Linked DNA regions of Thioclava sp. GXIMD2076. The protein of the gene in region 2 binds, or shares a complex with, the protein of the main gene of each other region. Links are inferred from orthologs where the notes say so. Each region holds a gene or a part of one and is shown on either strand. Other genes may lie near its edges.

The links.
Region 1: the proteins of dapF (region 2) and WDB91_RS04170 are in contact, whole or in part, in a solved structure (PDB 5YGU), measured with the Escherichia coli proteins. The link is inferred for Thioclava sp. GXIMD2076 from one-to-one orthologs.

What each region holds. Positions count from the first base shown.
Region 1 is NZ_CP149932.1:835,039-850,848, forward strand. Bases 11,701-14,679 are described here. They hold WDB91_RS04170 (RNA pyrophosphohydrolase), read left to right. Parts: upstream 11,701-12,939; coding sequence 12,940-13,419; downstream 13,420-14,679. Other genes in these bases: WDB91_RS04165 (S41 family peptidase), read left to right, coding at 11,701-12,893; WDB91_RS04175 (L-aspartate oxidase), read right to left, coding at 13,420-14,679. Outside these bases: WDB91_RS04095 (ribonuclease HII), read right to left, coding at 1-87; WDB91_RS04100 (hypothetical protein), read right to left, coding at 144-641; WDB91_RS04105 (hypothetical protein), read left to right, coding at 849-1,133; WDB91_RS04110 (hypothetical protein), read left to right, coding at 1,105-1,809; nspC (carboxynorspermidine decarboxylase), read left to right, coding at 1,908-3,005; WDB91_RS04120 (saccharopine dehydrogenase family protein), read left to right, coding at 3,055-4,299; WDB91_RS04125 (methyl-accepting chemotaxis protein), read left to right, coding at 4,475-6,574; WDB91_RS04130 (DUF6525 family protein), read left to right, coding at 6,738-6,935; rsfS (ribosome silencing factor), read left to right, coding at 7,112-7,477; 23S rRNA (pseudouridine(1915)-N(3))-methyltransferase RlmH, read left to right, coding at 7,490-7,957; WDB91_RS04145 (hypothetical protein), read left to right, coding at 7,966-8,691; gpmI (2,3-bisphosphoglycerate-independent phosphoglycerate mutase), read left to right, coding at 8,780-10,312; WDB91_RS04155 (hypothetical protein), read left to right, coding at 10,312-10,704; WDB91_RS04160 (peptidoglycan DD-metalloendopeptidase family protein), read left to right, coding at 10,653-11,465; more of WDB91_RS04165, read left to right, coding at 11,487-11,700; more of WDB91_RS04175, read right to left, coding at 14,680-14,979; quinolinate synthase NadA, read right to left, coding at 14,982-15,810. UniProt on the Escherichia coli protein: Master regulator of 5'-end-dependent mRNA decay.
Region 2 is NZ_CP149932.1:949,289-965,116, forward strand. The notes cover bases 1,413-4,409. They hold dapF (diaminopimelate epimerase), read left to right. Parts: upstream 1,413-2,492; coding sequence 2,493-3,326; downstream 3,327-4,409. Other genes in these bases: WDB91_RS04650 (helix-turn-helix domain-containing protein), read right to left, coding at 1,413-1,865; mtaB (tRNA (N(6)-L-threonylcarbamoyladenosine(37)-C(2))-methylthiotransferase MtaB), read left to right, coding at 3,323-4,409. Also shown: P-type DNA transfer protein VirB5, read right to left, coding at 1-617; WDB91_RS04645 (hypothetical protein), read right to left, coding at 640-1,113; more of WDB91_RS04650, read right to left, coding at 1,113-1,412; more of mtaB, read left to right, coding at 4,410-4,576; WDB91_RS04675 (tetratricopeptide repeat protein), read left to right, coding at 4,717-6,444; WDB91_RS04680 (4-(cytidine 5'-diphospho)-2-C-methyl-D-erythritol kinase), read left to right, coding at 6,441-7,316; WDB91_RS04685 (polyprenyl synthetase family protein), read right to left, coding at 7,327-8,328; WDB91_RS04690 (DUF2007 domain-containing protein), read left to right, coding at 8,392-8,604; WDB91_RS04695 (methyltransferase), read left to right, coding at 8,604-9,359; WDB91_RS04700 (YdcH family protein), read left to right, coding at 9,483-9,650; phbB (acetoacetyl-CoA reductase), read right to left, coding at 9,933-10,655; WDB91_RS04710 (acetyl-CoA C-acetyltransferase), read right to left, coding at 10,724-11,902; WDB91_RS04715 (EAL domain-containing protein), read right to left, coding at 12,127-12,966; WDB91_RS04720 (PAS domain-containing protein), read left to right, coding at 13,152-14,381; WDB91_RS04725 (TlpA disulfide reductase family protein), read right to left, coding at 14,397-14,939; argH (argininosuccinate lyase), read left to right, coding at 14,967-15,828. UniProt on the Escherichia coli protein: Involved in the succinylase branch of the L-lysine biosynthesis and in the biosynthesis of the pentapeptide incorporated in the peptidoglycan moiety. Catalyzes the stereoinversion of LL-2,6-diaminopimelate (L,L-DAP) to meso-diaminopimelate (meso-DAP).

The DNA.
Region 1 (15,810 bases), 100 kb from region 2 along the record:
AACCTCGTCAACACCGGCCACGGAGTGAAAGCCGCGGGCGTGTGCCGCGGCTTCGAAAGAATAATCGGGAGTGGTTTTTGTGCTCATATCCTGTCTTGGCATAAAAGGCCGCCTCCCGACAATGATCCGTTAGCGGCGACCCCTTAGCGACGACTCATGCGGAAGCCGCGATCCTCGAGGCAGTTCTGGCCGTAAACCTGCTGGCGGCGCCCGTCCTGACGGATGTCGATCACGCAATTCTGCGGCAGGCGGCGGTCGGCGGTATGGTCGGCACAGCGCTTGTCGACAACCTCGCTCCAGCCGCGCGGGGTGCGCACCTTCGAAACGCAGGATTGCGAATAGCTCGGGCCACGATCGAAACGGCTATCGCGGCGATCATCGCGGCGGTTATCATAACGGTCACGACTGAAATGGTTATCGCGGTTGTTCTCCCAGCCATAGACGGGGCGCTTCGGCTGATGGTCTTTCTTCTTGTCATCCTTGTCGTTCATCTTGTCGATCAGCACGGCGGCCGCGCCGATTCCGATAAGGATGCCGAGCGCCTTCTTCTGGTCGGCATCCATGGCGGCCGCGGGCGAGACGGCAGTGAGGCTGAGGGCCAGCGCGGTGGTGGCGGCGATGATGCGGGTCGCGAGGGACATGATCGAACTCCTGATAAAGAGGCTTCGGAAGGACCCCGAAGCGGATGGGACCAGATGCCCCTCTGGCTGCAAGACAGGCAATATCAGCCCCCTGTCATCGGATAACATAGGCAGAATGGCGCGGATCGGGCCTCTGTCATCGGATAACGTCCGCGCAAAAAGCCTTTGCTATTGAATGGCAAAGCACAGTTGCGCAAGATCCGGCCTATGAAACATCTCTTTCTGATCCTCGCGCTCATATGCGCTATAGCAGCACCGGCGCAGGCGGACTGTTATGCCGATTACAAGGCCAAGCAGGACGATCCCTTGCGGCTGCATTACGGGGTTGCGAAACTCCCTGACACTGCCTGCAGCCGTGACGCGGCGCGGGCCGAGCTGGCTCCGCGCCTCAAGCGTGGCGGCTGGACGCTTTTGAATATCGTCTCCACCTTCGGGGACGAGGGGTTGGAAAAAAGGAAGCAAAGTGCGGGAAGCTATTTCCTCCGTTACTGAAGGGCTCAGGGCGGGCCAGCGCGCGCTGGTCTGGGGTGTCGTGGCGATCACCGCGATTCTGGGTCTGGCGGCGGCGTTGCTGTTTCTGGCGCTGCCGGATGCGGATGCCTTCAACACGCGGGTCGAGCAGATTTTTGTTGCCAATGACGCACTGACCCAACCCACCCAGCTGCGGCTTCTGGAGGTGCTGGCGCAATCGGGCACCGCATTTTCCGAAGTGCTGCAAAGCTACCGAATGATCATTTTCATCCTTCTGGTCTTTGCCACAGCGCTTCTGGTCGTGGCGCTGGTCTTTCTGATCATGATCATCGCCCAGAACAAGCGCATGGCCGAGATCAGCCGTCAGGGGATCGAGGTGCAATCGCTACGCATCCTGCGAGCGGAAAACATGGTGATGCTCAATGATATGGGATTCACCCTCACTCCCGCCGCGATCGAGACGCTGGCCGTGCTGGCCGAGGCGCGGCTGGATGACGACATCCTGACAGGCACCCAGATCGAGGCGATGATTACCGGCAAGCCCGAAACCGATTGCGAGGAATCCGCCGGCGCCACGCGGATCAAGCGCCTGCGCGACAGTCTGGGCAACCAGCTGGTGGCCGAGCTATTGGTGCGCAATATCGCCCGCAAGGGGTATACGCTGGCGGTCGAGCCTGCCCGCCTGAGGGTCGATTAGGGCGCTGCTTCGGTGCCTTCGTTACAAAGGCTTCGCTTGCGGGCGGGTCGCATCGGCCCTATATGGCCAAACGACTGTCCCGTAGCCGGAGATGCCCTATGCAAACGCCTTTCTATCTGCTTGATCGCGCGAAGCTGGTCCAGAACATGGAAAAGGTTGCCCGCCTGAGGGAGCTGTCGGGCGCCAAGGCGCTTCTGGCGCTCAAGTGCTTTGCCACCTGGTCGGTCTTCGACACGATGCGCGACCATATGGATGGCACGACGTCCTCCTCGCTTTACGAGCTGCATCTGGGGCACGAGAAATTCGGCAAGGAAACCCATGCCTATTCCGTGGCTTGGGCCGATCACGAGATCGACGAGGCGATTTCCTATGCCGACAAGATCATTTTCAACTCACTGAGCCAGCTCGACCGCTTTGCCGCCAAGGCGCAGGCCAAGGGCATCCAGTCCGGTCTGCGGCTGAATCCGCGGTTTTCGACCTCGGGATTCGATCTTGCGGACCCCGCACGGCAGTTCTCGCGCCTGGGCGAATGGGATCTGGAGCGGCTGGAAAGCGCGCTTGACCGAATTTCCGGCGTGATGATCCATTACAATTGCGAAAACGGCGATTTCGACCTTTTCGACCGCCAGCTGACGCGGATCGAGACCGAATTCGGCTCCTTCCTGAAAAAGCTTGATTGGGTCAGCCTTGGCGGTGGCATCCATTTCACCGGCGAGGGCTATCCGCTTGAAAAGCTGGCCGCGCGTCTGAAGGCGTTTTCCGAAAACCTCAGCGTGCAAGTCTATCTCGAGCCGGGCGAGGCGTCGATCACCAAGACCGCAAGCCTTGAAGTGACGGTGCTGGACATTGTCGATAACGGCAAGAAGGTCGCCATTGTCGACAGCTCGATCGAGGCGCATATGCTGGACCTGCTGATCTATCGCGAAACGGCGAAACTGCCGCAGGGCGGCACGCATGACTATCAGATCGCGGGCAAGACCTGCCTGGCCGGCGATATCTTTGGCGATGCGCGTTTTGACAAGCCGCTGGAAATTGGCGACCGTATCAGCATTGCCGATGCGGCAGGCTATACGATGGTCAAGAAGAACTGGTTCAACGGTGTGGCCATGCCCGCCATTGCCATCCGCGAAGAGGACGGCTCCATCACGCCGGTCCGTGAATTCACCTACGAAGACTACCGGTCTTCGTTGTCCTGAGGGTTAAAAGCCCCCTTCCCCTGTCCAAGAGAAAAAGGAGACAGCCGAAGTGAAAAAGAACGTGCTCATCATCGGTGCCGGTGGCGTGGCGCAGGTCGTGGCGCATAAATGCGCCCAGAACAACGATGTTTTCGGAGATCTGCATATCGCATCGCGCACCAAGTCGAAATGCGACGCGATCGTTGCCAGCGTTCGCGAGAAGAACGCGATGAAGCTCGACGGCACGTTCGGCACCCATGAGGTCAATGCGCGCGATACCGCCGCCGTGGCCGAGCTGATCCGCAAGGTGGATGCGCAGATCGTTATCAATGTGGGCTCCGCCTTCGTGAATATGTATGTGCTCGATGCCTGCATCGAGACCGGTGCCGCCTATATCGACACCGCCATCCATGAAGAACCCGAGAAGATCTGCGAAACCCCGCCGTGGTATGCCAATTACGAGTGGAAGCGCCGCGACGCCTGCACCGAAAAAGGCATCACCGCCATTCTGGGCGCAGGTTTCGACCCGGGTGTTGTGAATGCCTTTGCGCGGTTTGCCATCGACCAGATGGACGAGGTGAAATCGATCGATATCGTCGATATCAACGCGGGCTCGCATGGCAAATATTTCGCGACCAATTTCGACCCCGAGATCAATTTCCGCGAATTTACCGGCACCGTCTATTACTGGGAAGACCAGAAATGGAAGGAAACCTCGATGTTTGCCTCCGGCAAGACGTGGGATCTTCCGGTGGTCGGTCCGTCCAAGGCCTATCAGTCGGGTCATGACGAGGTGCACTCGCTGGCGACTAACTATCCGCAGGCCGATGTGCGCTTTTGGATGGGCTTCGGCGACCACTATATCAATGTCTTCACGGTTCTGAACTCGCTGGGTCTCTTGTCCGAACAGCCGGTGAAAACCGCCGAAGGTCAGGACGTCGTGCCGCTGAAACTGGTGAAGGCCGTGCTGCCCGATCCGTCGTCGCTGGCACCCGACTATACCGGCAAGACCTGCATCGGCGATCTGGTAAAGGGCACGAAAGACGGCAAGGATGTGGAGCTGTTCGTCTATAACGTCGCCGATCACAAGGAAGCCTATGAGGAAGTGGGCTCGCAGGGCATCTCCTATACCGCGGGTGTGCCGCCAGTGGCGGCCGCTATGCTGGTCGCCTCGGGTGAATGGGATGCCAAGACGATGAAGAACGTCGAGGAGCTGGATCCCAAACCCTTCTTCACGATCCTCGACCGGATCGGTCTGCCGACCCGCGTGCAGATCGGCGGTATCGGTGGCGAGGACAAAGCGTGGAACGCGTGAGTCTCGCTCTTTAAGTGTATTCTGGAAACCCGCCTCTCTCAGGGCGGGTTTTTCTCTTGAAAACTGCCAGAACATATAAAGAAAATACAGGTTTGATCACTTATTCCCCAGAGCGGAAAGGAAGGATTCATATCTGAGCATTAAGACTACTCCCGACGATTTCAGGAGTGTTGTCATGACGTTTGTTTCGAATCTGCGAATCTCGACGCGGATTTATTCGATTATTGGGTTCTCCGTCCTGACGAGTCTGGCCATCGCCGTGACGATGTTCAGCTTCATGGTCAGCAATACCTATGACATGCGTGAGGCCCATCTGCGCGATGTCGTGGATAGCAGTGTCAGCCAGCTTGCCGCATTGCAGACCGAGGTCACCGCCGGAAAACGGACGCTTGAAGAGGCCAAGACTGAGGGCGCGCGTATCTTGAATGCAGCGCGTTACGACGATGGCAACTATCTGTTCGCGTTCAGCAAGGACCTGAAACTCGTCGCGCATGGACGCGACCCGCAACGTGCAGGCGAGGACCAGAGCCAGTTCAAGGATCCGAACGGCGTGTTTGTCTACCGCGATCTGGGTAAGCTCGCCGCAGAGGGTGGTGGCCTGCTACATTACAGCTCCAAACGGACTGGCGGCGATGGTGCGGACGAACAGATCCCGAAAATCAGCTATTCCCGTGCTTTCGAGCCTTGGGGTTGGGTCGTCGCGACAGGCTCCTACATCGCGGATATTCAGGCGCAGATTGCGCAGATCCGCAACATCGCGGCCGCAATTTTCATTGCCGGTTTCCTTCTTGTCGGAGCGGTCTGCTGGCTTATCGCGCGGTCCATTACGTCCCCGATCCGTGGCCTCAAGGAGCGTATGGGCGCCCTGTCCGATGGTGACGTCGATAATGCCATTCCCTTTACCCATCAGAAAGACGAAATCGGAGAGATGGCCCGGGCTGTCGAAACCTTCCAGCTTTCCATCCGCCGTGGCGCGGAGATGGAGGAAGAGGCCAACCGACAGAAAGCCGAACAGGAAGCGGTGAAGGCTCAGGCCGAAGCCGACCGCCGTGCTCATGAACAGGAAGCCATCGAAGCCGAACGCCGCGAGATGGAGCGCAAAGCTGCTGATCAAGCCGAGCGCGAACGCATGCGGGCCGAAACCGAAGCCGAGCGTGAAGCCCATGCCGAGAAGCAACGCAAGGTCGTGTCCGAACTGGCAATCGCCCTTACTGCGTTGGCTGAAGGGGATCTGACCCAACGCATCGACACCGTATTCCCCTCCGAATATGAGGCCCTCCGCAACGACTTCAACCGGACAGTGACGAAACTGGAAGGTCTGATTGGAACGATTAGTGCAACAGCGGCAGTGATCGAGCGCCAGGGCCATGATATCACGGTTTCCTCGGAAGATGTTGCCCGTAAAACCGAAACCACGGCAGCAACGCTGGAAGAAACCGCTGCAGCCCTGCAGGAGCTGACATCTTCGGTGCAGCAGGCGGCTCAGGGTGCCAATGAGGCGGACAAGGTCGTGCAGGAAGCACGCGGCGAGGCCGAACGCAGTGGGGACGTGGTTTCACAGGCCGTAGATGCCATGCAACAGATCCAGGACAGCTCGAGCCGGATTTCCCGCATCATCGATGTCATCGACGATATCGCCTTCCAGACCAACCTTCTGGCACTTAATGCCGGTGTCGAAGCTGCCCGCGCGGGCGAAGCGGGACGTGGTTTCGCAGTCGTGGCCTCCGAAGTGCGGGCACTGGCCCAGCGATCCTCCGAGGCAGCGCGTGAGATCAACACCCTGATTTCCGAAAGTGGCGATCATGTGTCAAAGGGTGCTACCATGGTGAACGAAGCAGGGAGTGCATTACAGCGCATCGCCGCCTCTGTGTCGCGGATCTCGCATCACGTCTCCGATATTGCCCGTTCCGCGACCGAGCAATCCTCTGGAGTGACCGAGATCAATAACTCTGTGGCCCATCTTGATGCCAATAGCCAACAGAATACTGCCCTGTTCCAGGATACCCTGATGGCCAGCAAAGAGCTAACCGCAGCAGCCGTGGATCTGCGCAGCTCGACGGCACAATTCAAATTGCGATCCACGACTGCAAGTAGCACCGATCGCAGTGGTTCTTGGAAAAGCGCGCCGGCTGCGCCAAAACCCGCGTCCAAGCCCGCTGCCCCGCCGCGCGCCCAAAAGCCGATGGCACCTCCGGCACCCAAACCCCAACCGGCGCCCGTGACCAAGAAGCAGGTGAACGGACCGGATTTAAATGACGATTGGGAAGATTTCTAAGGCCGATACTAACCGAAGCCGCCCTCAGGGCGGCTTCATTCTGGTCTCTCGACACCAGATTTCAAGCCGATTATAGATATGATATATCATTACTAAAATGGGCTTGAAAATGGCAGGAAACCTGGGATCGACAAAGCTTAAAAGGCCGAACAAATCCAACGCGATGCAGAATTATGACGCCCTACCCGCCGCTTTGCGGCGATGGGTTGCACAAGCGGCTTTACCGTGGTCTGCCAAATCCTGCCACAAGATCTGGTCACGCAGTCATGCACGCGGAGAAACGCTTCAGAATATTCTCATTCGGCTTGATCGCGCCGAGCAGCGCGCACTGGCACGGGATCGCCGCCTACGGCAGATTTGAGCCTGTTTTGCTTGTAGTAAGGAATTTGCGCCTACCAAAGTTGAGATTTCTATCCGCAGATGCTATTTTGACAATATGCCTAGCGTCGGGGCTTGGACGGCGTGCAACTTTCGGAGGACTATGTCCTGTCTCATCCTGAACTCGCAGCGGTCGACACCGGTGCAATGGTGGTGCCTATGACTGCTGATACCGTGGCCAATACCAACCTGAAAAGCGATCAAATCCTTCAATGCGTCCTGACCTCGCTCGACGATGACAAGGCTGAGGAAGTCGTCACGATCAGCCTAGCAGGCCGTTCGTCGATTTCGGACCATATGGTGATTTGCTCGGGCCGTTCCAGCCGTCAGGTCGGCGCTATTGCGGAAAAGCTGAGCGAGCGCCTGAAAGAAGAATTCGGCGTTTTCTGCAAGATCGAAGGCAAGGATGCGGGCGACTGGGTTCTGGTCGATGCGGGCGATGTGATCGTGCATGTCTTCCGTCCCGAGGTGCGAGAGTTCTACCAGCTCGAAAAAATGTGGGTGCCGACCAGCGACGCCAGCTGATCCGGTAACATCATGAAACTGACTGTTCTTGCAGTGGGCCGGCTTCGTAAAAGCCCCGAGCTGACACTGATTACGGACTATCTCGACCGTTTCAACAAAGCGGGCCGTAGCCTCGGGTTAGGGTCCGCTTCTGTCGTTGAGGTTGAAGACAAGCGCAATCTGGGCATGGCCGAGGAAGCCAAACTGCTGGAGCGGGCCATTCCCGATGGCGCCGCCATCGTCACGTTGGACGAACGTGGGCAGATCATCTCTTCTCCCGACTTCGCCGATAAGCTCGGGAATTGGCGCGATCAGGCCCGCGATGTCTGCTTCATCATCGGTGGCGCCGACGGGATCGACCCATCGCTCCGGCAGCGCGCGGACTTCTCGATCAGCTTCGGACAGATGGTCTGGCCCCATATGCTGGTGCGCGTCATGCTGACCGAGCAGATCTATCGTGCGGGCCAGATTCTGGCAGGCACCCCCTATCATCGCGCCTGATCAGACAGATGGCGGGCGATCCCGAGTTCCAGACGATTTCGGACAAGGCGCTCTCGCCGCGCGGCATGGCGCTTCTGGGCTATCAGCGCACCAAGCATATCTCGAAACAAGCACAGAAGGCTTGGGCTGAAGGAAATCCTACGCCCCTGATCCTAGAGACCTCCGCCAATCGCCGCGAAATTTTCGAAGCGATCTTGGCCGAGATCAAAGCGGATTACGATCCGCTTTCCGAAGCGCTTGCCAAGGCCGAGATCGTCCCGAAATCCATCATCGATATCGGATGCGGGCAGGCGCTGGGGGATCTGTTCTTCCTGATCGAATTCGATCCCGCTTTCATTCTGGTCGATATCGAGGAAACCCGTGAGCAGTATCACTTCTGGGCCGAAAGCGGTGCGGGCTATGCCTCGCTTGCAGAAGCCTCCGGCCTTCTTCGGGAAAACGGTGCACGGCTGGTGCGCGCTATCAACCCGCGCAAAACGCCCGAGCAACTTGCAGGCCTCCATGCTGATCTTGTAATATCAACTATATCTTGTGGGTTCCACTACCCTATTACGCCTTATATTGACTTATTCCAAAATACATTGCGGAAGGGCGGCGCGATCATTCTCGACTTGCGCCGGTCTTATGCAGATGCGCCCGACAAAGCGTTGGAGACCCTGTTCGAGATGTCTCTGCTGACCGAAATCCCCTGCTCCGAGCCAAAATCCGCGCGGCTGCTTTTTACCCCTGCCTGACGCGACAATATGAATGATCCGCATCGATAAACTTGCCGCATGGCGGTAGAACGCTTATGCAGAACCTGCTGATTTGAAAGAGGCCGCCATGACCCATCCCAAACCCGTTGTTCTTTGCATTCTTGACGGTTGGGGCGAACGCGCCGAGACGACCGGTAACGCTCCTGCCCTTGCCAAGACCCCGAATATCGACCGGATCTGGGCGGAGAGCCCGAAATCGACGCTGATCACCTTCGGTCCCGATGTCGGCCTACCGACCGGCCAGATGGGTAATTCGGAAGTGGGGCATACCAATATCGGCGCGGGTCGTGTGGTGGCAATGGATCTGGGCCAGATCGATCTGGCGATCGAGGACGGGTCTTTCTTCAAGAATGAGGCGCTTCTGGATTTCACCCAGAAGATGAAGGCCTCGGGCGGGAGCGCGCATCTGTTCGGCGTGGTATCCGATGGCGGTGTGCATGGCCATATCGAGCATGTGCTGGCAGGCTGCCGCGCATTGACCGAGGCGGGCGTGCCGGTTGTGCTCCATGCGATCACCGATGGCCGCGATGTCGCTCCCGACAGCGCCGCACGGTTCATGGATGACCTGATGGACCGCCTTCCCGAAGGTGCCACCGTGGGTACCGTGATCGGCCGTTATTGGGCGATGGACCGCGATAACCGCTGGGAGCGCGTGGGCCGTGCCTATGACGCGATCACTAAAGCTTCGGGCGATGTGTCCCATGCCGAGACGCCGCAGGCGGCAGTCAAACAGAGCTATGACGCGGGCAAGATGGATGAATTCATCGCGCCGACCGTCATTGGCGATTACAAGGGCACAAAATCCGGCGACGGGTTCTTCTGCCTGAACTTCCGCGCCGACCGCGCACGCGAGATCCTGAAGGCGCTGGCCGAACCCGAGTTTGCGGAAGAAGGCATCGATACCTCGGCACGTCCCGAATGGGCGGCCCTGCTGGGCATGGTGGAGTATTCGGATAGCCATAACGCCTATATGACCACCGCCTATCCAAAGGCGAAGATCGTCAATACGCTGGGCGAATGGGTCTCGAAACAGGGCAAGACGCAGTTCCATCTGGCCGAGACCGAGAAATATCCGCATGTGACCTTCTTCCTCAATGGCGGCAAGGAAGAGCCGTGGGAGGGTGAGGACCGCTTCATGCCGAAATCGCCGAAAGTGGCGACCTATGACCTGCAGCCCGAGATGTCCGCCCCCGAGGTGACCGACAAATTCGTGGAAGCCATCGAGAAGGGCTATGACCTGATCGTGGTGAATTATGCCAATGGCGATATGGTGGGCCATACCGGCTCGCTCGAGGCGGCGATGGCGGCCTGCGAGGAGATCGACCGCGATATCGGGCGCGTGCGCGAGGCGCTCGAAAAGGCGGGTGGCGCGATGATCATCACCGCCGATCACGGCAATTGCGAGACGATGATCGACCCCGAAACCGGCGGTCCGCATACCGCGCACACCACCAATCTGGTGCCGGTGGCACTGGTGGGCGGGCCGGAAGGTGCCAAGCTGCATGAAGGCCGTCTGGCCGATCTGGCGCCAACGCTGCTGGGCCTGATGGGTCTGCCTGTGCCGGAAGAGATGACCGGCCAGAGCCTGATCGACCTCTGATGAAGTTCGGCTTCCGGTTTCTTGCCACGGTTCTTCTGTCCGGCCTCCTGTCTCAGGGGGCCGGTGCCGCGACCAATCCGGCGATGGATAATGCGTTGCAGGCGGCTGAAAACCTGCGCGGCGCGATTGCGGCGATGGATGGGGCAAAGACCAAAGCCGAGCGGATCGAGAGCCTGACCGCCACGATCAATGCCTATGAGCACGGGTTGAGCGCGCTGCGCGACGGGCTCAGGCGGCTGGCGATCCGCGAGGCGGAGATCAAGCAGAGCTTCGATGGCAAGCGCGACGAGATCGGCAGGCTGCTGGGTGTGATGACCACGATGCAGCAGACCGACGGCCGATGCTTCTGTTACACCCGTCAGGACCGGTGGGCACCGCGCGGTCGGGGATGATCCTCGGTGCGGTGACACCGGCCTTGCAGGAACAGGCCAAGGATCTCTCGGTAAAGCTCAACGAGATCAAGCAGATGCGCGATATCCAGCAGGGCGCGATCGACGTGCTGGCCAAAGGCATGGAGTCGGTCCAGACCGCCCGCACCCAGCTGGCCGAGGCGATTGCCAAGCGCGAGGCCCTGCCCGGTCGTTATCTGGAAACGCCCGAGGACCTGCAGCAGCTGGTGCAGAGCGCCGATACGCTGGAAAGCTTTGCCAGCGGCATTCTCGATCTGGATAGCGATATCGGTGCGCCGATGACCAATTTCCAGTCGGCGATGGGCACCCTACCGCTACCGGTGATCGGGTCGGTCCTGCGCAAGTATAACGAGGCCGATGCCGCAGGCATCCGTCGCGCCGGGTGGGTGATCGCCACCGCCCCATCGGCGCTGGTTACCGCGCCCTGGCCCGCAACTATTCGTTACCTCGGCCCACTTCTCGACTACGGAAATGTGATGGTGATCGAACCATCCGACGGATATCTTTTGGTTCTGGCGGGCCTTGGAACCGTGTATGGAGAAACGGGTGACGTTGTGCCGCAAGGCGGTGCATTGGGCATGATGGGTGGCAAAGAGCCAAGCGCCCGTGAATTCGGTGTCGATTTTGTCGACAGCGCCGTCAAAGGCAGTAGCGCCGACCGAACGGAAACGCTTTATATGGAATTACGCAAGGGCGATGAGCCGATTGATCCTGCTGATTGGTTTGTTCATGGTTCGAAATGACAGGACGGGATTGAGGTTAGGATGAGAAAACTGGTCATGGCGGCTCTGGGCGGAACGGTCGCAGGGGTCCTGCTCTCCACGCAGATTGCCGCGCCCCTGATGGCGCAGGAAGCGGATGACTCGGCCGCCACTTACGAGCAACTGGACCTGTTCGGCGATATTTTCGACCGTATCCGCAAGGACTATGTCGAGAAGGTCGACTCCAAGAAGCTGATCGAAGCGGCCATCAACGGCATGCTCAGCTCGCTTGATCCGCACTCGAGCTATATGCCGCCCGATGATTATCAGGATATGCAGGTCCAGACCCGCGGCAGCTTCGGCGGTCTCGGGATCGAGGTCACGCAGGAAGATGGCTTCGTGAAGGTCGTCTCGCCGATGGATGGCACGCCTGCGGCCGAAGCGGGCCTGAAGACCGGCGATTTCATCACCCATGTCAATGGCGAGAGCCTGCTTGGCCTGACGCTCGATCAGGCGGTTGACCTGATGCGCGGCCCCGTCGGTTCCGAGATCACCGTGACCATCGCGCGCAAGGGCGAGCAGGACCCCTTCGATGTGACGATGACCCGCGACACCATCAAAATGGCGGCCGTGAAAGGACGTCTGGAAGGCTCGACCGTAGTTCTGCGGATCTCGACCTTCAACGACCAGACCTATCCGAACCTCAAAGACCAGCTCGACAAGATGGTCGAGGAAGCTGGCGGTATGGACAAGGTCTCGGGCTTCGTGCTGGATCTGCGCAACAACCCGGGTGGTCTGCTGACGCAGGCGATCAAGGTGTCTGACGCGTTCATCGACAAGGGCGAAATCGTTTCGACCCGTGGCCGTAACCCCGAGGATAGCGAGCGCTTCAACGCCACGCCGGGCGATCTGGCTGATGGCAAGCCGATCGTGATCCTGATCAATGGCGGCTCGGCCTCTGCTTCCGAGATTGTGACCGGTGCGCTTCAGGACCACCGCCGTGCCATCGTGGTGGGCGAGAAGAGCTTCGGCAAGGGCTCGGTCCAGACCGTCATGCCGATCAAGAATGAAGGCGCGATGCGTCTGACCACCGCGCGCTATTACACGCCATCGGGGCGCTCTATCCAGTCGCTGGGCATTGCGCCCGATATCGTCGTGGCACAGCCCACGCCGGTCGCGAATGCGGATGATGAGGCCAATACCGACAGCAACCAGATGCGGTCGGAAGCGGATCTGCGCGGCGTGCTGAGCAATGACTCGATGACCGATGACGAGAAGAAGCAGGCCGAGGAAGAGATGAAGCGGGCCGAGGATGCGGCGGAGCTGCGCAAGGAAGACTACCAGCTTGCCTACGCCATCGACATTCTCAAGGGTCTGAGCGCCATCGCACCGGAAGTGGCAACCAAAGCCGCCGAAGATGCGACCGAGGCGCCGGCCGCAACACCCGAAAAGGCCGATGCCAAAAAATGACCAATCGGGGCCCTGCGGGGCCCCTTTTCTTTCAAGGACGACGGATATGCAGGATTATAGCACTCTCCCCTATCGCCCCTGTGTCGGCATCGTGCTGATCAATAAGGACGGGTTGATCTGGGCGGGCAAGCGCATCGATAGCAAGGCAGACGCATGGCAGATGCCGCAAGGCGGTATCGACGATGGCGAGAAACCCAAGGAAGCCGGTCTGCGCGAGCTCTGGGAAGAGACCGGCGTAACGGCGGATCTGGTCGAGAAGCTGGCCAAGACCGAAGACTGGGTGACCTATGACTTGCCCGAAGAACTGTTGGGCAAAGCATGGGGCGGTAAATATCGCGGCCAGAAACAGAAATGGTTCGCCTTCCGCTATCTGGGCGACGATAGCGTCTTCAACATCGCAACCGAACATCCCGAATTCTCGGAATGGGGCTGGAAAAGCTCGGCCGAGCTGATCGCCTCGATCGTGCCGTTCAAACGCGGGGTCTATGAGGCCGTGCTGGGCGAGTTCAAATATCTCGTGAAATGATCACGCGGGTTGCTGCGCGAGGGTGATTGCATCGCGCAGCGCCTCCGCTTGGGCAAGCGTCATCAGACTGCGATTGGCCTGCGCCGGATCGGGCTGCGGGTAATCCGCGCGGAAATGCCCGCCACGGCTCTCGCGGCGCCCGTGAGCGGCACAGGCGATCAGGGTTGCCGTGGCCAGCATATTGCGCAAAGCGGTATTCTCTTCTCCCTGCGAGAGCATCTGAAGCGTCCTGATTGTCGCCTCTAGCCCCTCGCGGTTCCGCACGACCCCTACCCCATCGGTCATTGCCTGCCGCAATCGGGCGATTTTCGCCATATCGGGCTGGCTGCCGCCTTGCGGAAACTCGAGCACCAGCTCCGGCGCGGAGCGGGCAGAGAGCCCTTCTACGATATCATCGGCACAGATCCGGCCGTAGACGAGCGCCTCCAGAAGCCCGTTCGAGGCCAGACGGTTGGCACCATGTAAACCGGTGGAAGAAGCCTCGCCGCAGACCCAGAGCCCGTCAAGGCTACTGCGCCCCTGCGCATCGACCGCAATCCCGCCCATATGGTAATGGGCGGCCGGTGCCACCGGAATGGGCTGCACTGCAGGATCGATCCCCGCCGCCATACAGGCCTGCGCCACAGCCGGAAACCGCGCATGGATCTCGGCGCCCAGCACCTGCCGCGTGTCCAGAACGGGCACGCGCCCTGCCTGATATTCACGGTAGACGGCCCGCGCCACGATATCGCGCGGTGCAAGCTCGGCATCGGGATGTTCACCCAGCATGAAGCGCTGACCGAGCGAATTCACAAGGATTGCGCCTTCGCCGCGCAGGGCCTCGGTTGCCAGCGGCGCAGGGTCCAGCCCGACCGCGATGGCGGTAGGATGGAACTGCACGAATTCGGCATCGGCAATCACCGCCCCTGCCCGCGCGGCCATGCCGATCACCTGCCCTCGGATTCGTGCCGGATTGGTGGTGACCGCGTAAAGACCGCCGGAACCTCCCCCTGCCAGCAGGGTCGCAGGCGCATGGATAGCGAGGCTCCCCGAAGGCTGGTCCGCGCGGGTCAGGCGCACCCCCGTTACCCGCTTCCCCGTCGTCAGAAGATCGACTGCCATCACACCTTCAAGCACCTGAATCGACGGCGTGGCGCGCACCTTGGCAATCAGGCTCTGCATTATTTCGCGCCCTGCCTGATCGCCTTTCACGCGCACCACGCGCGCCGCCGAATGGGCCGCCTCGCGCGACATGACATAGCCGCCCTGTGCGTCGCGGTCGAAGGGCGCACCGATATCGGTCAGCTGGAGGATATGACGCGCGGCTTCTGCCGTCACCATGTTCGCGATCTCGGGCAAGACGGTCCCTGCCCCAGCGATTTCAGTATCGCGGGCATGGGCTTCAGGGCTGTCGGAGGCATCCATCGCCGCCGCAACTCCACCTTGTGCCCAAGCGGAAGATGCCCCCTCGCCCAATTTTTCGGGCGAAATCAACACCACCGGCTGCGGTGCCAAACGCAAGGCCGCATAAAGCGCGCCAAGCCCCGCACCGACGATCACGACGCGGTCCGTCCGATGGATGGTCACTTCGTGACAGCCCTGGACAGCTCGATCATCCGCTCGACTGCGATGCGCGCCTTACCGGCCACCAGCGGATCGACCTCGACCGCCTCGCTGCCCGTATGCAGAGCCCAGAGAATTTTCTCTAGCGTGATCTTCTTCATATAGGGGCACATATTGCACGGGCCGGTAAATTCGATCTCGGGCAGGGCATCCGATATATTGGATGCCATCGAGCATTCGGTCACCAGCATTGCCTTGGCCGGCTTATGGGTGGTGACATAGTCGATGATCCCGCTGGTCGAACCGGAATAATCGCAAGCATCGACCACGTCAGGCGGGCATTCAGGATGCGCGATGATCGTGGTGTCGGGATTCATAGCGCGGAATTCATTGATATCTTCCGGTGTATATTGCTCGTGCACGATGCAGGAGCCCTCCCACCAGACGATATTTTTCTGCGGCACCATATTGGCCACGTTCTGCGCCAGATACTGATCCGGCGTCATGATGATCGTGTCTCCAGGAAGAGCTGCCACGATCTGCGCGGCATTGGATGAAGTGCAGCAGATATCGGAGGCGGCCTTCACCTCGGCGGTGGTGTTCACATAGGACACGACAGGCGCACCCGGATATTTTGCGCGCATCTGCGCGATACCGTCGGCAGTAATGCTTTCCGCCAGCGAACAGCCCGCCTCGACATCGGGGATCAGCACGGTCTTGGCCGGATTGAGGATCTTCGAGGTTTCGGCCATGAAATGCACGCCGCACTGGACAATGATCTCAGCCTCGACCTTGGTGGCCTCGATGGCCAGTTGCAGGCTGTCACCCACAACATCTGCCACTCCGTGA
Region 2 (15,828 bases):
TCTTGCAGCATGGCCATGCCCTGCACGCGGACGACGTCGTTTTGCAGCATGGCCTGCTCGATGCCGATCCGGGCATTCAGGGCGTCAACTTCCTTTTGCGTGCTGACGCTGCCGATCTGCTGGCGAAGCCGTTCGAGGCCCTCAAGACGATCATCGGAGAGGTCGATCGTCCGTTCGCCAATCGCCCCCTTTCGGCTGGTCGAGCTGCGGATGCGGGCAAGCTCTTGCGCGTAAAAATCGTCGGCGGTGATGTCGCCGTCTTCGAGGGACGTAAACTGCTCGAACTGCTGCGCTGTCCCGGCCATGGAGCCCGAGAGATCATCAAGATCGAAATCGAAAGCAGCCGCAACCTTCTGTGCGTCCTGTCCGAGTATTTCGCGTACATCCGGGTCATTCAGAAGATCCACGACATCGCCCATGTTGGTCGCGCCGTTGATCGAGCTGTAGAGCTGCACCGCCTGCTCATACTCTTTCACCAGCTGAGCGATTTCCTGGGCGAACTGCTGCTTTTGATTTGCCAGCGCCGATGCATCGATGACCGGCACGCCCTGGGCAAAGGCCCCGCTGGATGCTGCGACACCTGCTGCCGACAGCACGATTGCAAATAGTGTTTTCATGACAGTCTCCGTGAGGCTGGTGTCAGTGGGAGGTGTGATTGGAGGCGCGTGAGCGTGCCCGCCAATGTATGGCTTGCGCATCGGCGCCCGCACGGGCGTAGAGGTCAGCCAAGATGCGGGCCGTATTGCGGTGCCTACGCCCGTGCCGCAGCAACGCGGGGCTGAGCTTGAGCGATTGCGCACAGGGCGCGACCAGAGTGCCGAACAGGATGCAGAGCAGCGCCCCGGTGCAGCCGATGCCGATCCAAACATTCGGCAGGGATGAATGCGCGAGACAGGCTTCGACCGGCTCTGCGCAGGTCGGACGAAGAACCAGCCAACTCAGGGACGCAACGGCTGCGACAGAGGCCCCACTGATCGTGATCCTCAGCGTCATCCGGGCCGTGAAGTCCGGGGCAAGACTGCCGAACGGAAGACAGGCCCGATAGCATGCGATTTGCAGGCGAACGGGGGAAAACGGCAAATCCCGATTTCTCAGCATTTTTGAAATCCGCATCACAGACCACCTCGGGCGCTTTGGGGCGGATGAGCGGAAACATGGCGCGTAAGCCGTTTCACAGCTTCGATCTGGGCCGCCAACTGGTCACTACCACGCGGCGCGGGGTGGAGGTCTGGCAACCAGAAGCCGCGCTTGCCGTCATGTCGTTCCTCGGGAAGCAGGCGCCCTAATGGTGGCAAGCCTGCTTCTTCGAGCCTGTCGCTCCACTCCCTCGCGAAGCAGATGCTGGTAGGGACGAAGCGCAGGCGCAGCTCCGACACCCGCGATCCGGCCCTGCCAGCCCCTATTTCCTTGTTTTGTTTCTTGGCTTTAGTTGGAGGACAATCCTGTCCCTCTTCGGCGGACGGGTTTGTCTCCCTTTCAGGACAGGATTGTCCCCCTTTGGCGGGGCGAAGGGAGACAATATTGTCCCGCTTTCTCTCCTCCTGCTCCTCGCGTAGCTTCTGAGCAGCAGCGTGTGATTGCTTGGACGGCACATACTCTGTCGAATGCCTCAGACCGTTCCCGTGCGTGATCTCGAACCACTTGCCCTTGAGTTCGGAGATCGCGCGCTGGACGGTCTTTTTCGTGATCCCCAAAGCCTTGGAAATCCGATCGAATGAGGGCCATGCCTTGGCCAGCCGATGGTTGTAATGTTCCAGCACAATATAGGCGGCGACCTGGATCGTGCGGGGGCTCAGCTCCTGATCTTGAACGAGCTGCGACAGCCACTGAAGCTGGATTTCGCGGAAGGGACGCAGCGCACTCATGCTGCGATTCCCGTGGAAATCTCAGGGGTATCATGTTCCCACGCGGTTCGGGCTTTGTCCTGATACTCGGGAAGACCTAAGGCGTTGATTTCGCGTGAAAGAGAGACGGCTTGCAAATCCGTGTACAGGAGTTCGATTCTCCTACTCGCCTCCAAATTCTTCATTCAATTTAGACAGCAAGAAAGATCGTAGCGGTCCGGTATCTGCTGGTTTGCGTTTGATCGGCGTAAAAATCCTGTTGCGATTGTTCGCCGGCGGGCGGCTGCGCTCAGTGCCGGTTTTTCGCGCGGTCCGACGCCGCTTGCGATCGGGGCGGATGCGCCAAGGCTGTCTGTCACGGATAGCGAAAAGGTAGAAAAACAAAAGCCTCGCTTTGGGCGAGGCTTTTTGCTTCTAGAGTGAAAGTGGTGAGCCGTGCAGGATTCGAACCTGCGACCCACTGATTAAAAGTCAGTTGCTCTACCAACTGAGCTAACGGCCCACTTTCTTTCGTTTCCAACCGGTTCGCTGTGTGCTTCCCTGCTGGTGTGGGCGCCTTCTACGGTCCTAGACGGGGGGCGTCAACAGCGAAATTCAAAAAAAATGAGATCTCTGGAAAAAACTTCTCGGGCAGCGTATATCGCGCCCATGGAAAACGCGTCTTTACCCCAGTCCTCACTGGCCTTCATGAAAATGCATGGTCTTGGAAACGATTTCGTCGTGATCGATGCCCGTAATGGTGCCGATCCGGTGACCCCTGCCTTGGCCGAGGCCCTTGCAGACCGGCATCGCGGGGTGGGCTTTGACCAGCTCGCCCTGATCGGCCCCTCGCAAGAGGCCGATTTCCATCTGAAATTCTATAATTCGGATGGCTCTCTCTCGGGCGCCTGTGGCAATGCCTCGCGCTGTGTTTCCGACTGGATGATGAAAGAACTGGGCAAGGACCATGTGCGTTTCACTACCGATCGTGGTCAGCTGGAGGCGAAGCGTGCAGCCAATGGACTGGTCTCGGTCAATATGGGGGCGCCGATTCTGGACGCTGCGATGATTCCCTTTGACGGCGATCCGCAAGCGACGGGGATAGAGGGCGATCCGGTGGCTGTGGGTATGGGCAATCCGCATTGCGTTTTCTTTGTCGAGGATGCCGAAAAGGTCGCGCTGGAAAGCTGGGGCGCCGAGATGGAGCATCACCCGGGCTTCCCGGAGCGCACCAATGTCGAGTTTGCCTCCGTCACCGGCCCCGACCATCTGCGGATGCGGGTCTGGGAGCGCGGGGCAGGGGTGACGCTTGCCTGCGGCTCGGGCACCTGTGCGACTGCCGTGGCGGCGCATCTGCGTGGTCTTACGGGGCGTCGGGTGATCGTTGATGTCGATGGCGGCCGCCTCGAGATCGACTGGCGCGAGGATGGCGTCTGGATGACCGGCCCCACCGCTTTCGTGTTCCGCGCCGAACTGACCTCTGATTTCCTGGGTGCCCTATGAAACCGCCTGTCTTTGCCACGCTTGGTTGCCGCCTGAACGCCTATGAGAGCGAGGCGATGAAGGAACTCGCGGCCGCGGCAGGCGTCGAGGGCGCTGTTGTGGTGAATACCTGTGCGGTCACGGCCGAGGCCGTGCGCAAGGCCAAGCAGGAAATCCGCCGTCTGGCGCGCGAGAATCCCGACGCGCCGATCATTGTGACCGGCTGTGCCGCGCAGACCGAGCCCGAGACATTTGCCGGTATGGCAGAGGTGACCAAGGTCATCGGCAATCACGAGAAGATGCTGCCCGAGACATGGGCGCAGATGCGTGTGCCCAACCTGATCGGCGAGACCGAGAAGGTGCAGGTCGATGATATCATGTCGGTCAAGGAGACAGCGGGTCATCTGATTGACGGCTTCGGCCGCCACCGCGCCTATGTGCAGGTCCAGAACGGCTGCGATCACCGCTGCACCTTCTGTATCATCCCCTATGGCCGCGGCAATTCGCGCTCCGTGCCTGCGGGGGTCGTGGTCGAGCAGATCAAGCGTCTGCGTGACCGCGGATTCAACGAGGTGGTGCTGACCGGTGTCGATCTGACCTCATGGGGGGCAGATCTGCCGGGAGAGCCGCGCCTGGGCGATCTGGTGATGCGCATCCTCAAACTTGTGCCGGATCTGCCGCGTCTGCGGATTTCCTCGATCGATTCCATCGAGGCCGACGAGAACCTGATGCTGGCGATTGCCACCGAGCCGCGCCTGATGCCGCATCTGCATCTGTCGCTGCAGGCGGGCGATGACATGGTGCTCAAACGCATGAAGCGCCGCCATCTGCGTGACGATGCCATTGCATTTTGCGAAGAGGCGCGCAGGCTGCGCCCCGGTATCGTTTTTGGTGCAGATATTATCGCCGGTTTCCCCACCGAGACCGAGGAGATGTTCCAGAACTCGTTGAAACTGGTCGAGGAATGCGGGCTCACCTTCCTGCATGTCTTCCCCTATTCGGCGCGCAAGGGCACGCCTGCGGCGCGGATGCCCGCAGTGAATGGCACGGCGATCAAGGATCGTGCGCGGCGTCTGCGCGAGGCGGGGGACCATGCACTCGGGGCGCATCTTCAGGCGCAGGTCGGGCGCGAGCTGGTGATCCTGACCGAGGGGCCGCAGGCCGGACGTACCGAGACTTTCACCGAGGTGCATTTCGACACCGATCAACCCGAGGGCACCATCCTGACCGCAACAATCCGCGGCCATGACGGAAAACGCCTGCTCGTATGACGCCTTATCTCCCCGCTGCCCCCTCGCGCCGGTCAAGAAAGCGTGTTCTGCCGCAGCGATAGCTTGGCGGCGTGGCACGGCTCATTGCGTATGGTGTCCTACGCGGCTAGGATTTGGGGAACACGAGAGAGGACATATCCATGCCGTTTCGAATGACGCCGGTTCGCGCGTTGGCCTTTTCAATCGCCGCGCTGCAGGCGCCGATGGCTTTTGCCGCCGATGCACCCGATGCCGCAGGTGCCTATCTCGCCGCGCGGGCTGCTACTGCGGATAATGATTACCAGACTGCAACGAGCTATTATGCCCAGCTGTTGCAGAAGGGGATCATCGATCGCGGTGTGGCGGAATCCTCGATGACGGCGCAACTGGTGCTGGGGGATTTCGACAAGGCCGTCGAGATCGCCAATCAGGTTGCGGCAACGGATGCCGATGCGGCCGATAGCCAGCCGGTCTTTCTGGTGCGTCTGGCGGATGCCGTGCGCAATGATCGTTTCGACGAGGCGTTGAAACTGGTCGATAGCACCCAGAATATCGGGCCGCTCTTCACCCAGCTTTACCGCGCATGGGTCTATGTGGGCCAAGGCAAGATGACGGATGCGTTCGATGCTTTCGATCAGGTTGCCAAATTGCCGGGCCTGCAGGGCTTTGCCGAGTATCATAAGGCGCTGGCCATGGCGCAGGTGGGCGATTTCGAGAGCGCCGACAAGATCCTCTCGGGCGAGGCATCCGATGCGATCCACGCGACCCGCCGCGGCGTGATGGCCCATGTCGAGGTGCTGTCCAATCTCGACCGTAACGCGGATGCGGTAGCGCTTCTGAAATCGGTCTTCGGGGATGCGCTCGATCCGCAGCTTGCCGCGCTGAGTAAACGTCTGGAGGATGGCGAGACGCTGCCCTTCGATGTGGCCACCAATGCGCAGGAAGGTGTGGGCGAGCTTTACTATTCCATCGGTGCGGCGCTTTCGGGCGGCGATGTCGAGGATGCGGTGCCGCTTCTGCATGCGCGGATCGCGCAATGGCTGAACCCGCGCAATGCCGATGCCACGCTGCTGGCGGCCTCGGTGCTGGACCAGCAGGAACAATATGATCTGGCGATTGCCACCTATGACCAGATCGATGCCGCGAGCCAGCTGCATTACGCCGCCGAGCTTGGCAAGGCCGAGACCATGATGCGCGCCGGCCAAGCCGACGAGGCGATCAAGACCGTGCAGGCCGTGGCCGAAGCCGATCCCGAACTGCGCGGGGTCTGGGTCTCGCTGGGCGATATGCTGCGCCGCGAGGAGCGGTTCGGCGAGGCTGCCGAGGCCTATCAAAAGGCGCTCTCGCGCATCCAGACGCCCGAGCCGCGCGACTGGTTTGTCTATTATGCCGCCGGTATCTCGGATGAGCGGTCGGACAAATGGGACCGTGCCGAAGGCGAGTTCCGCAAGGCGCTCGAGCTCAATCCGGGCCAGCCTTCGGTGCTGAACTATCTCGGGTATTCCTATGTGGAAAAAGGCGAGAACCTCGAAGAGGCGCTGAAGATGATCCGCGAGGCGGTGAAAAACTCGCCCGATTCCGGTTATATCATCGACAGTCTCGGCTGGGCGCTCTTCCGTCTGGGCCGTTACGACGAGGCGGTGACCGAGATGGAGAAGGCCGCCACGCTGGAATCCGTCGATCCGCTGGTCAATGACCACTTGGGCGATGTCTACTGGGCCGTGGGCCGCAAGCGCGAGGCACGGTTCCAGTGGAAGCGCGCCATTGCCTTCGGTCCGGGCGAGGATGTGGATATGGACCGTGTGCAGCGCAAGCTGGATATGGGGCTTGATGCGGTGCTCAAAGAAGAGGGCGCAGCGCCCCTGAAGGCACAACCGGCGGTCCAATGACCCTGTCCGGTATCGCGCCTGCCAAGGTCAATCTGTCGCTTGCGGTGACGGGGCGTCGGGCGGATGGCTATCATACGCTCGAGAGCCTCGTTGTTTTTGCAGGGTTTGGCGACCGGCTGGAGGTGGCGCCGCATGAGGCGCTGGTGCTTGAGGTCGATGGCCCCTTTGCCAGAGGTGTGCCGGTCGACGGGCGCAATCTGGTGCTGAAGGCCGCGCATCTGTTGCAGGAAAGAACGGGCTGCCGGAAGGGTGCGCGGATCACGCTGACCAAGACCCTGCCGCATGGTGGCGGGATCGGGGGAGGGTCATCCGATGCGGCGCTGGCGCTGAAGCTCTTGGCCGAGCTGTGGGATGTGCCGCCGCTAAGCGCCGGGGAGGCGCTGGCCCTTGGGGCGGATGTGCCCGTGTGCATGCAGGCGCCGCAGCCCCAGATCATGCGCGGCATCGGCGAGTTGCTGGTGCCCGCACCGGTTCTGCCCGATAGCTGGCTGGTGCTGGTCAACCCGCAGATCGAGACGCCGACAGGGGCGATGTTCAGGGCTCTGGCGCGCGAGACGGGCGTCGCCCCCGCGCCTGTCCTTCATGTGCCGCCGGGGATGGGGTATGAGGATTTCGCGCTCTGGCTGGCCGCGCATGGCAACGATTTCGCAGATGTCCTGACGGACGCGCAGGGGCCGGAGCATATGCCCCAGATCGCCCTGATCCTCGAGGCGCTGTCATTGCAACCGGGCTGCCTGATGCAGAACCTTTCGGGCTCCGGCAGCACTTGCTGGGGGCTCTTTGCTACGCGGACGCAGGCCGAGACCGCAGCAGAGACGCTGGCAAATGAAAAGGCCGGCTGGTGGGTCCAGCCGGCGCAGATGTTGTCCTGAAGGCGGCGCCTTAGCGCACGCGGGCCACGACGTAATCGGCCAGATCATCCAGCATGGCGCGCAGCGGATGGTCGGGCAGAGCGCCGAGTGCGGCGCGGGCGCGGTCGGCCCAGACGATCGCGGCATCGCGGGTGGCCGCCAATGTGCCATGTTTGGCCATCAGCGCCATCGCCTGCTCCAGATCACCGTCCTGCTGGTCACCTTTCTCGATGACACGGCTCCAGAAGGCGCGCTCGGTCTGATCGGCGGCCGCCACGGCCTTGATGACCGGCAGGGTCAGCTTGCGCTCGCGGAAATCATCGCCGGTATTCTTGCCGATAACATCGGTCACCCCGCCATAATCGAGCAGGTCATCGACCATCTGGAAGGCAATACCCAGCGCATCGCCATAATCGAACAGCGCCTTTTCCGAGGCCGGATCGGCTTCGGCCAGAACACCGCCCACCTGGGTCGCTGCCGAGAACAGCGCCGCGGTCTTGCCACGGATGACCTGCAGGTAGATGTCCTCGGTGGTCGCCAGATCCTGCGCCGCCGTCAGCTGCAGCACCTCGCCCTCGGCAATCACGGCCGAGGCATTCGACAGGATGCCCAGCACACGCATATTGTCGGGCTCGGTCATCAGCTGGAACGCACGGGCAAAGAGATAATCGCCGACCAAGACGCTGGATTTGTTATCCCAGAGAAGGTTCGCGGTCGGGCGGCCACGACGCTGCGCGCTTTCATCGACCACATCGTCATGCAGAAGTGTCGCGGTGTGGATGAACTCGACGGTGGCGGCCAGATGGACGTGATAGGGGCCGTCATAGCCGCAGATCCGCGCGGCAGCCAGTGTCAGCATCGGGCGCAGGCGCTTGCCGCCCGCCTCGACCAGATGCGCGGTCACTTCCGGAATGCGCGGTGCGTGTTTCGAGGCCATCTTGGTGCGGATCAGGGCATTCACCGCCTCCATATCGCCGGCGAGAGCCTGCGCAAGCCGGTCATGCGGTTTTACTGCCTTGTCGTCGAGGCTCATCTTCCTTGTCCTTCCCGCTCTCCCCATCTCGACAGGCACGGGGCCGGACGGTAATGAGGATGGATGAAAGAGCTTCTGCGCACGACAAATCCCGTGAAATTGGCCTTGGCCAAAGCCCTTCTTACCGGCGAGGGTATAAACAGCTTTGAAATGGACGTCCATATGAGCGTGCTCGAAGGCAGCATAGGTATTTTGCCGCGTCGTCTTATGGTCACGGATGGGGATCTGGCGCGGGCAAGGGTGGTGCTGGACGATAACGAGATCGGCTCGGACTGATGTTTGCCCCCGAAGATCTGAGCTGCGATGATTTCATCGGTGGGGCGCTGCGAATCTACCAGCCGCGTTTCGGCTATCGCGCGGCAATGGACCCGGTGCTGCTGGCGGCGGCCTGTGGCGCGCAGGCGGGCGAGAGCGTGTTGGAGCTGGGCTGCGGGGCAGGGGTGGCAAGCCTGTGTCTGGGGCGGCGTGTGGCGGGGCTCGATCTGCACGGGCTGGAATTGCAGCCCGTCTATGCCGATCTGGCGCGCCGCAATGCGCAGGCCAATGATCTGGAGTTTACCGTGCATGAGGGCGATCTGGAGCAGATGCCCGCTGCGCTGCGGCAGATGAGCTTCGATCATGTCATCGCCAACCCGCCCTATTTTGCACCGCAGAACGGGACCGCGGCGCGAGATGCAGGTCGCGAGACGGCCCAACGCGAGGCGACTCCGCTTTCCGAATGGATCCGCCAAGGGCTGAAACGCCTGAAACCCTCGGGCCATCTGGTGCTGATCCAGAATGCCGACCGGCTCGATGACATCCTGTGTGCCCTGCATGGGCGGTCTGGGGCGATTCGGATTCTGCCGATTGCGGCGCGTCAGGGGCGTGATGCGGGGCGGGTGATCGTGATCTCACGAAAAGGTGCGAAAACGCCACTGAAGCTGCTGGCGCCTCTGGTTCTGCATGCACGCGCACATCACACGGGGGATGCCGAGGACTTGAGCGAAGTTGCGCAGTCCATACTGCGTATGGGGCAAAAATTGCCGATATGACTTTAACATTTTCGCAATAATTCGCCACTCAATCTGGAGGTAAGCCCACAAGCACGACAAACTCGTGACAGAAACGAAAAAACGTGCTGAACTGTAAGGGCTCAAACAGAGAGGAGACTGCCCATGTCGCTCAGTTCGCATATCACCGAACTCCGCAAGAAGCACCAGGCTCTGTCCGCCGAGGTTGAGCGCGCGACTCGAAATCCTGGCTTCCCCGGGCTGCAAATTGCCCAGATGAAGAAGCAGAAACTGCATATCAAGCAGGAGATCGTGCGTCTCGAACAGGCGTGACCTCACTGTTGTAGCCCGATCCTTGGGCTGCAGCGCAGCACGTTAGCGAGGACACACGGGATCCGCAGGATCAGCTGGCCAGCACCGTGGACCTCAACCCCAGACCCTATCCATGATGGCCCGTAGACACGGGTCGGGATGTCAACGACAGTGATCGGCAGCAGCGTTTGCCGAGCAGCCCCTCTGTGCCTTCCGGTCGAGAACGGGCCGGAGCTTCCGAGGGACCCCAAAAGGAAAAGGCCCGCGCGTGACGGGCCTTTTTCATGTGCGGTATCCAAGGCTTCAGGACAGATACTGACCGCCATTCGCGGAGAGCGTCGAGCCGGTGATGAAGCTTGCCTCGTCGGAGGCGAGGAAGACCACGGCTCGCGCGATATCTTCCGGCTCGCCCAGACGGCCCACAGGGATGGTGCCGATGATGGCCTCGCGCACCTTTTCCGGCACGGCCATAACCATCTCGGTCGCGATATAGCCCGGGCAGATGACGTTGACGGTGATGTTGTTGCGCGCGCCTTCCTGTGCAAGTGCTTTGGTGAAGCCGATATCGCCCGCCTTCGCCGCCGAGTAATTGGCTTGCCCGAACTGGCCTTTCTGGCCATTGATCGACGAGATGTTGATCACGCGCCCGAATTTGCGCTCGCGCATGCCCGGCCAGAGCGGATGGGTCATGTTGAACGCGCCCGACAGGTTGGTCCCGATGACCTGATCCCATTGATCTTTGGTCATTTTATGGAACGGTGCGTCACGCGTGATGCCCGCATTGTTGACGAGGATATCCACGGGACCCAAATCGGCCTCGACCTTGGCGATCCCTGCGGCGCAGGCATCGTAATCGGCAACTGACCATTTATAGGTCGGGATGCCGGTCTCTTCGGTAAATTTGGCAGCGGCCTCGTCGTTACCGGCATAATTGGCGGCAACGGTATAGCCTGCGGCTTTCAGAGCCTTGGCGATCGCCGCGCCGATACCGCGGGATCCGCCGGTCACGAGTGCAACTCTGGGCATTCTTTTCCTCCTGGGCCGGTTCTGGCCCTTATAGTCTGTCCGTTATAATTCGTAGTGCGGTTGAGGGCTCATAGCCCTTCAAGGCACATTGCCACGCCCATGCCGCCGCCGATGCACAGCGTGGCGAGGCCTTTTTTGGCTTTGCTGCGCTTCATCTCGAACAGCAGGGTGTTCAGGATACGGGCCCCGCTTGCACCGATCGGGTGACCGATTGCGATTGCGCCGCCATTGACGTTCACCTTGGAGGTGTCCCAGCCCATATCCTTGTTCACGGCACAAGCTTGGGCGGCAAACGCCTCATTGGCTTCAATCAGGTCCAGATCTGCGGCCGACCACCCTGCCTTTTCGAGCGCCTTGCGCGACGACGGAATCGGACCACAGCCCATGATCGAGGGATCCAGGCCAGCCGTTGCATAGGAGGCAATTCGCGCCATCGGGGTAAGTCCACGTTTCTCGGCCTCTTCCTCGGTCATCAGTAGAACCGCAGCGGCGCCGTCGTTGATTCCCGAAGCATTCCCGGCCGTGACCGTACCGCCGTCGCGCATGAACGCGGGGCGTAGCTTCTGCATGCTCTCGATGGTGGCACCGTGGCGGATATATTCGTCGGCATCGACGATGATCTCGCCTTTACGGGTCGAGATCGTGAAGGGGATGATCTCGTCCTTGAACTTGCCGGCCTTCTGCGCAGCTTCAGCTTTCTGCTGTGAGGCGAGGGCAAATTCGTCCTGCATCTCGCGGCTGATCTTCCATTGGGCGGCGACGTTCTCCGCTGTCTGGCCCATATGGTAGCCGTTGAATGCGTCCCACAGGCCATCCTTGATCATGGAGTCGATCATTTTCATGTCGCCCATCTTGGTGCCCGAGCGTAGATGGGCGACGTGGGGCGACATTGACATGTTTTCCTGTCCGCCCGCGATGACAATGGAGGCATCGCCCAGCATGATATGTTGTGCCGCCAGCGCGACCGAGCGAAGGCCGGAGCCGCAGACCTGATTGATGCTCCATGCCGCCGACTCGATCGGCAGACCGGCGTTAATATGCGCCTGACGCGCAGGGTTCTGGCCCTGGCCGGCCGTGAGGACCTGTCCCAAAATCGTCTCGCTGACATCCGCCTTGTCGATGCCTGCACGCTCGACGACGGCCTCGAGGACAGATTTGCCAAGGTCTTGGGCTGGAACGTCTGCGAGCGATCCGTTGAAGCTGCCAACTGCGGTGCGTGCAGCCGAAACGATGACGACATTGGTCATTATTCTTTCCTCCTGAGAAGCGATTTCTATCGCGCTTGCATCGCAGGATGCCGTCTCGCAGGAGGAGGTCAAGTGTCAATCGTAAAGATTTCAATGATTTTTTGAAATATTGTTTTTCAGATGATGGCAAGAACGATCTGCTCGGTAAACCTTGCCACACAAGGACCGCGTCAGAGAAAATATCTGCAACAATGCAATTTCAGGACAAATACGAGTTAAACCGTTCACGCACGCATTCTGCCCGCCGGGGGCGTCTTCCAAGGTGGCATAATTGTTGGCGCTCCGAAATAGTAACCTTGCATGCAATCGACACCCAATGAGGTCAAAAATGCGGCATCGTCGCAGTTCTCGACAGCTTCGGCGACGGTGAACATCTCGAAATGCCGCGCAACCGACATCAGCGCCTCGGTCAGAACCTGATTATCGGGGCTTTCGGCGATGCCTTTGATGAACTGGCCATCAATCTTGAGAATATCGAAATAGAACTCGCGCAGGTAACGGAAAGACGTGTAGCCCGCGCCGAAATCATCCAGTGCAAAGGCAACGCCACGCGCCTGTAGATCCTGCATGAAGACGGTGACCAGTTCCGGCATCTGCATCGCCGAGCTTTCGGTTATTTCCAGAATCAACCGCTCGGCAACCGTTTCATCGGCGGCCAGCCCTTTGTTCAGCGTCTTCATCCAGTTCGGATAGCCGATCGAACGCGCCGACATATTGATGGACAGGCGAAGCCCGTCATTCTCACGCAAGGCGATCAGGCCTGCCTCAAGCGCGAGGCAGTCCAGCTTGCGCCCGAGCGAGGTATTCTCGACCGTTTCGATGAAATCTTTGGCCGGAATGACACGGCCACGCTCGTCCAGAACACGGATCAGGCCTTCGTAAAATGCTATCTGATCGGGCCGCGAGGTCTGGACGACGGGCTGGAACGCGAGCACGACGTCGTGCCGTTCGACTGCACGCTCCACCATAGCTATGGTATTCTTGTCACGCTGGGCAATCGCGAAGGAAAGCGGGCTTTCGGACGAATGGTCGGTATCGAGATCGAGATTAGAATCGCTTTTCATCTTTTGCGCTCCGTCAGTGGACCGTGTGAGATTGCAACTTTAGGGCTAAGATTTTGTAAATAGGAATTTTCTCTTACCTTTATGGTAAACGGATCCTGAATGTCTGTGTGCTCAGCGGCGTAAACCAAACCGTAACCGCAATCGGCATATGGTGCCTGCAGATCCACGCAAAAGGGCATTGGTTTATGAACGCGCAGACCGGTTTTTCGACGACTCACGAGAGTGAGGCCCCGTTCGGTTTTGATGAACTGTTTTATTCTCGCACCGATACGCGCGGTGTCATTCAGGCGGGGAACGATGTCTTCCAGCGCGTCGCTGGTTTCTCGTGGGACGAGCTGATCAACGCCCCCCATAAGGTTGTTCGCCATAAGGATGTGCCCAAGGGCGTGTTCTGCATCATGTGGGACTCGATCCAGAAGGGAAACCCGATCGGGGCCTATGTGAAGAACCGTTGTAAAAATGGTGATTATTACTGGGTTCTGGCTGTAATTCTCCCAATTGAGGGGGGGTATCTCAGTGTGCGTCTCAAGCCGTCGAGTGATGTGTTCCAGCGGATCAAGGAGATCTATCCGCAAATCGTGGAGCGGGAGCAACGTGAGGGGCTGACAGCGGAAGACTCGGCAGATCTGCTGCGCGAAGAGGCCGCCACTCAGGGGTTCTCGAGCTATACGAGCTTTATCGCCTATGCTCTGGGGCAGGAGCTTGCAAAGCGTGATGACCGGCTGAAACGTACCGCAGACCGCCGTACCCGTATACTTGCCGAGATGAACCATGCGCTTGAGAAGGCGACCGAACAGCAGGTGAAGCTGCTGCGCAGCTTCGAGGCGCTGCAATCCGTTCCGAACAATATGCGAATCGTCGCTTCGCGGATGGAGCCTTCGGGCGGGCCGGTATCGGCGATTTCCGAGAATTACAAAGCGAGTTCTCAGGTTATTTCGCAGCGTCTGGCAAGTTTCGTCGGCGGTAGCGACAATATGTGCGAGCGGCTGTCCCGCGAGGTCGCGCGTGTCCTCTTCCTGATCGGTTGTAACCGTGTCATGTCCGAGATGGTCGTGAATATCGATAAAAGCGTTCCGGTCCCGCAGATTGACTGGATGGAGGAGCAGGCACTTCTGAACCGCCTCGAGGCGAAATGCACCGATGATGCTCGGGCAGCCATGTCACGCGCCGTCGGTTACGCGGCCGAACTCAATCGCGCCAGTGCCGATATTCGGCGCCAGATGCTGGGCCTCGACACGATCCGCGTGCTCGGGCGCGTGGAATGCGGCCGGATGCGGGATGTCGGTGGTCTTTCGACAACGATCGACCAGCTTGATTCCTTCCATGCCGATATCAAGGAACGGCTCGAGGCGATCATGCAGCTTTCCGAGGTCATCGAAAATGCGATGTCCTCCTATATGCGCAGCACCGCCTGATACAACCCCTTAGATCTACTCTGAAACAACGGCGCGCAGAAATGCCTGCGCGTCCGTGCCGGACCAGTCGGCGCCGCCGATGAGCCGTGCTACTTCCTGCCCCTCGCGATTGATGATAATCGTTACCGGCAGGCCCAGCACCCCTAAGGACCGTGCGGCCCGTTGGGAGCGGTCGGTATATTTCGGCAGGCTTTCGACCCCGATATCGGCAAAGAACCGGTCGATCTTCTGCGCCGAATTTCGTCCGCTCGCAACCGTGACCACCGACAGATCATCCCCACCCACCGATCTCTGCAGGTTTTCCAGTGCCGGCATTTCCTCGCGGCAGGGAACGCACCATGTGGCCCAGAAATTCAGCACGACCACCTTTCCCCGGTAGTCTGCGAGATGGTGCGCTTGGCCCCCTTCATCCTCGAACGCCACATCCGGCAGGCTGATCGGCGCGTCATAGGTCACCAGTTTCTGCATCTCGCCGGTTTTGTACTGATCGAGCTCCGCAGCCATCGCCGCATTTGCACCAAGCGCGAGGGCCGTATAAAGGACGAGGGACCGCAGCATTTTGCCTCCAGATGACAGGGCCGAAAGATGACCGAACAGACCAGCGAACCGAAATCCTCCAACGCAATGTGGGGCGGGCGTTTCGCCGCAGGTCCCGACGCGATCATGGAGGCGATCAATGCCTCGATCGGGTTTGACCAGCGTCTTGCCGCACAGGATATCCGGGGTAGCCGGGCCCATGCCGCGATGTTGGCCGCGCAGGGTATCATCACTGATAACGATGCAAGCGCCATCAGGGAAGGTCTTCTCACCGTTTTGTCAGAGATCGAAGAGGGGAAGTTCACCTTCTCCACAGCGCTCGAAGATATCCACATGAATGTCGAGGCGCGGCTGAAAGAGATCATTGGCGAACCAGCGGGCCGCCTGCACACCGCGCGTTCGCGCAATGATCAGGTTGCGACCGATTTCCGCCTTTGGGTGCGCGATCAATGCGACGCAGCAATCAACGGGCTTGACGGGCTGATCAAATCGCTGATCGGTCAGGCCGAAGCTGGCGCCGATTGGGTTATGCCGGGCTTCACCCATCTGCAGACCGCGCAGCCGGTCACCTGGGGCCATCACATGATGGCCTATGTGGAGATGTTCGCGCGGGATCTGGGCCGGTTCACCGATGCCCGCAAACGTATGAACGAATCACCTCTGGGGGCGGCGGCGCTGGCTGGCACCGGGTTCGATATCGATCGCCATGCGACCGCGAAGGCGCTCGATTTCGACCGTCCGATGGCCAATAGCCTCGATGCGGTATCGGATCGTGACTTCGCGCTCGAATTCCTCTCGGCGTCCTCGATCTGCGCCGTGCATATGAGCCGTCTGGCCGAGGAGTTGGTGATCTGGTCCTCCGCGCAGTTCCGTTTTGTCGCAATGTCGGACAAATGGTCGACGGGTTCCT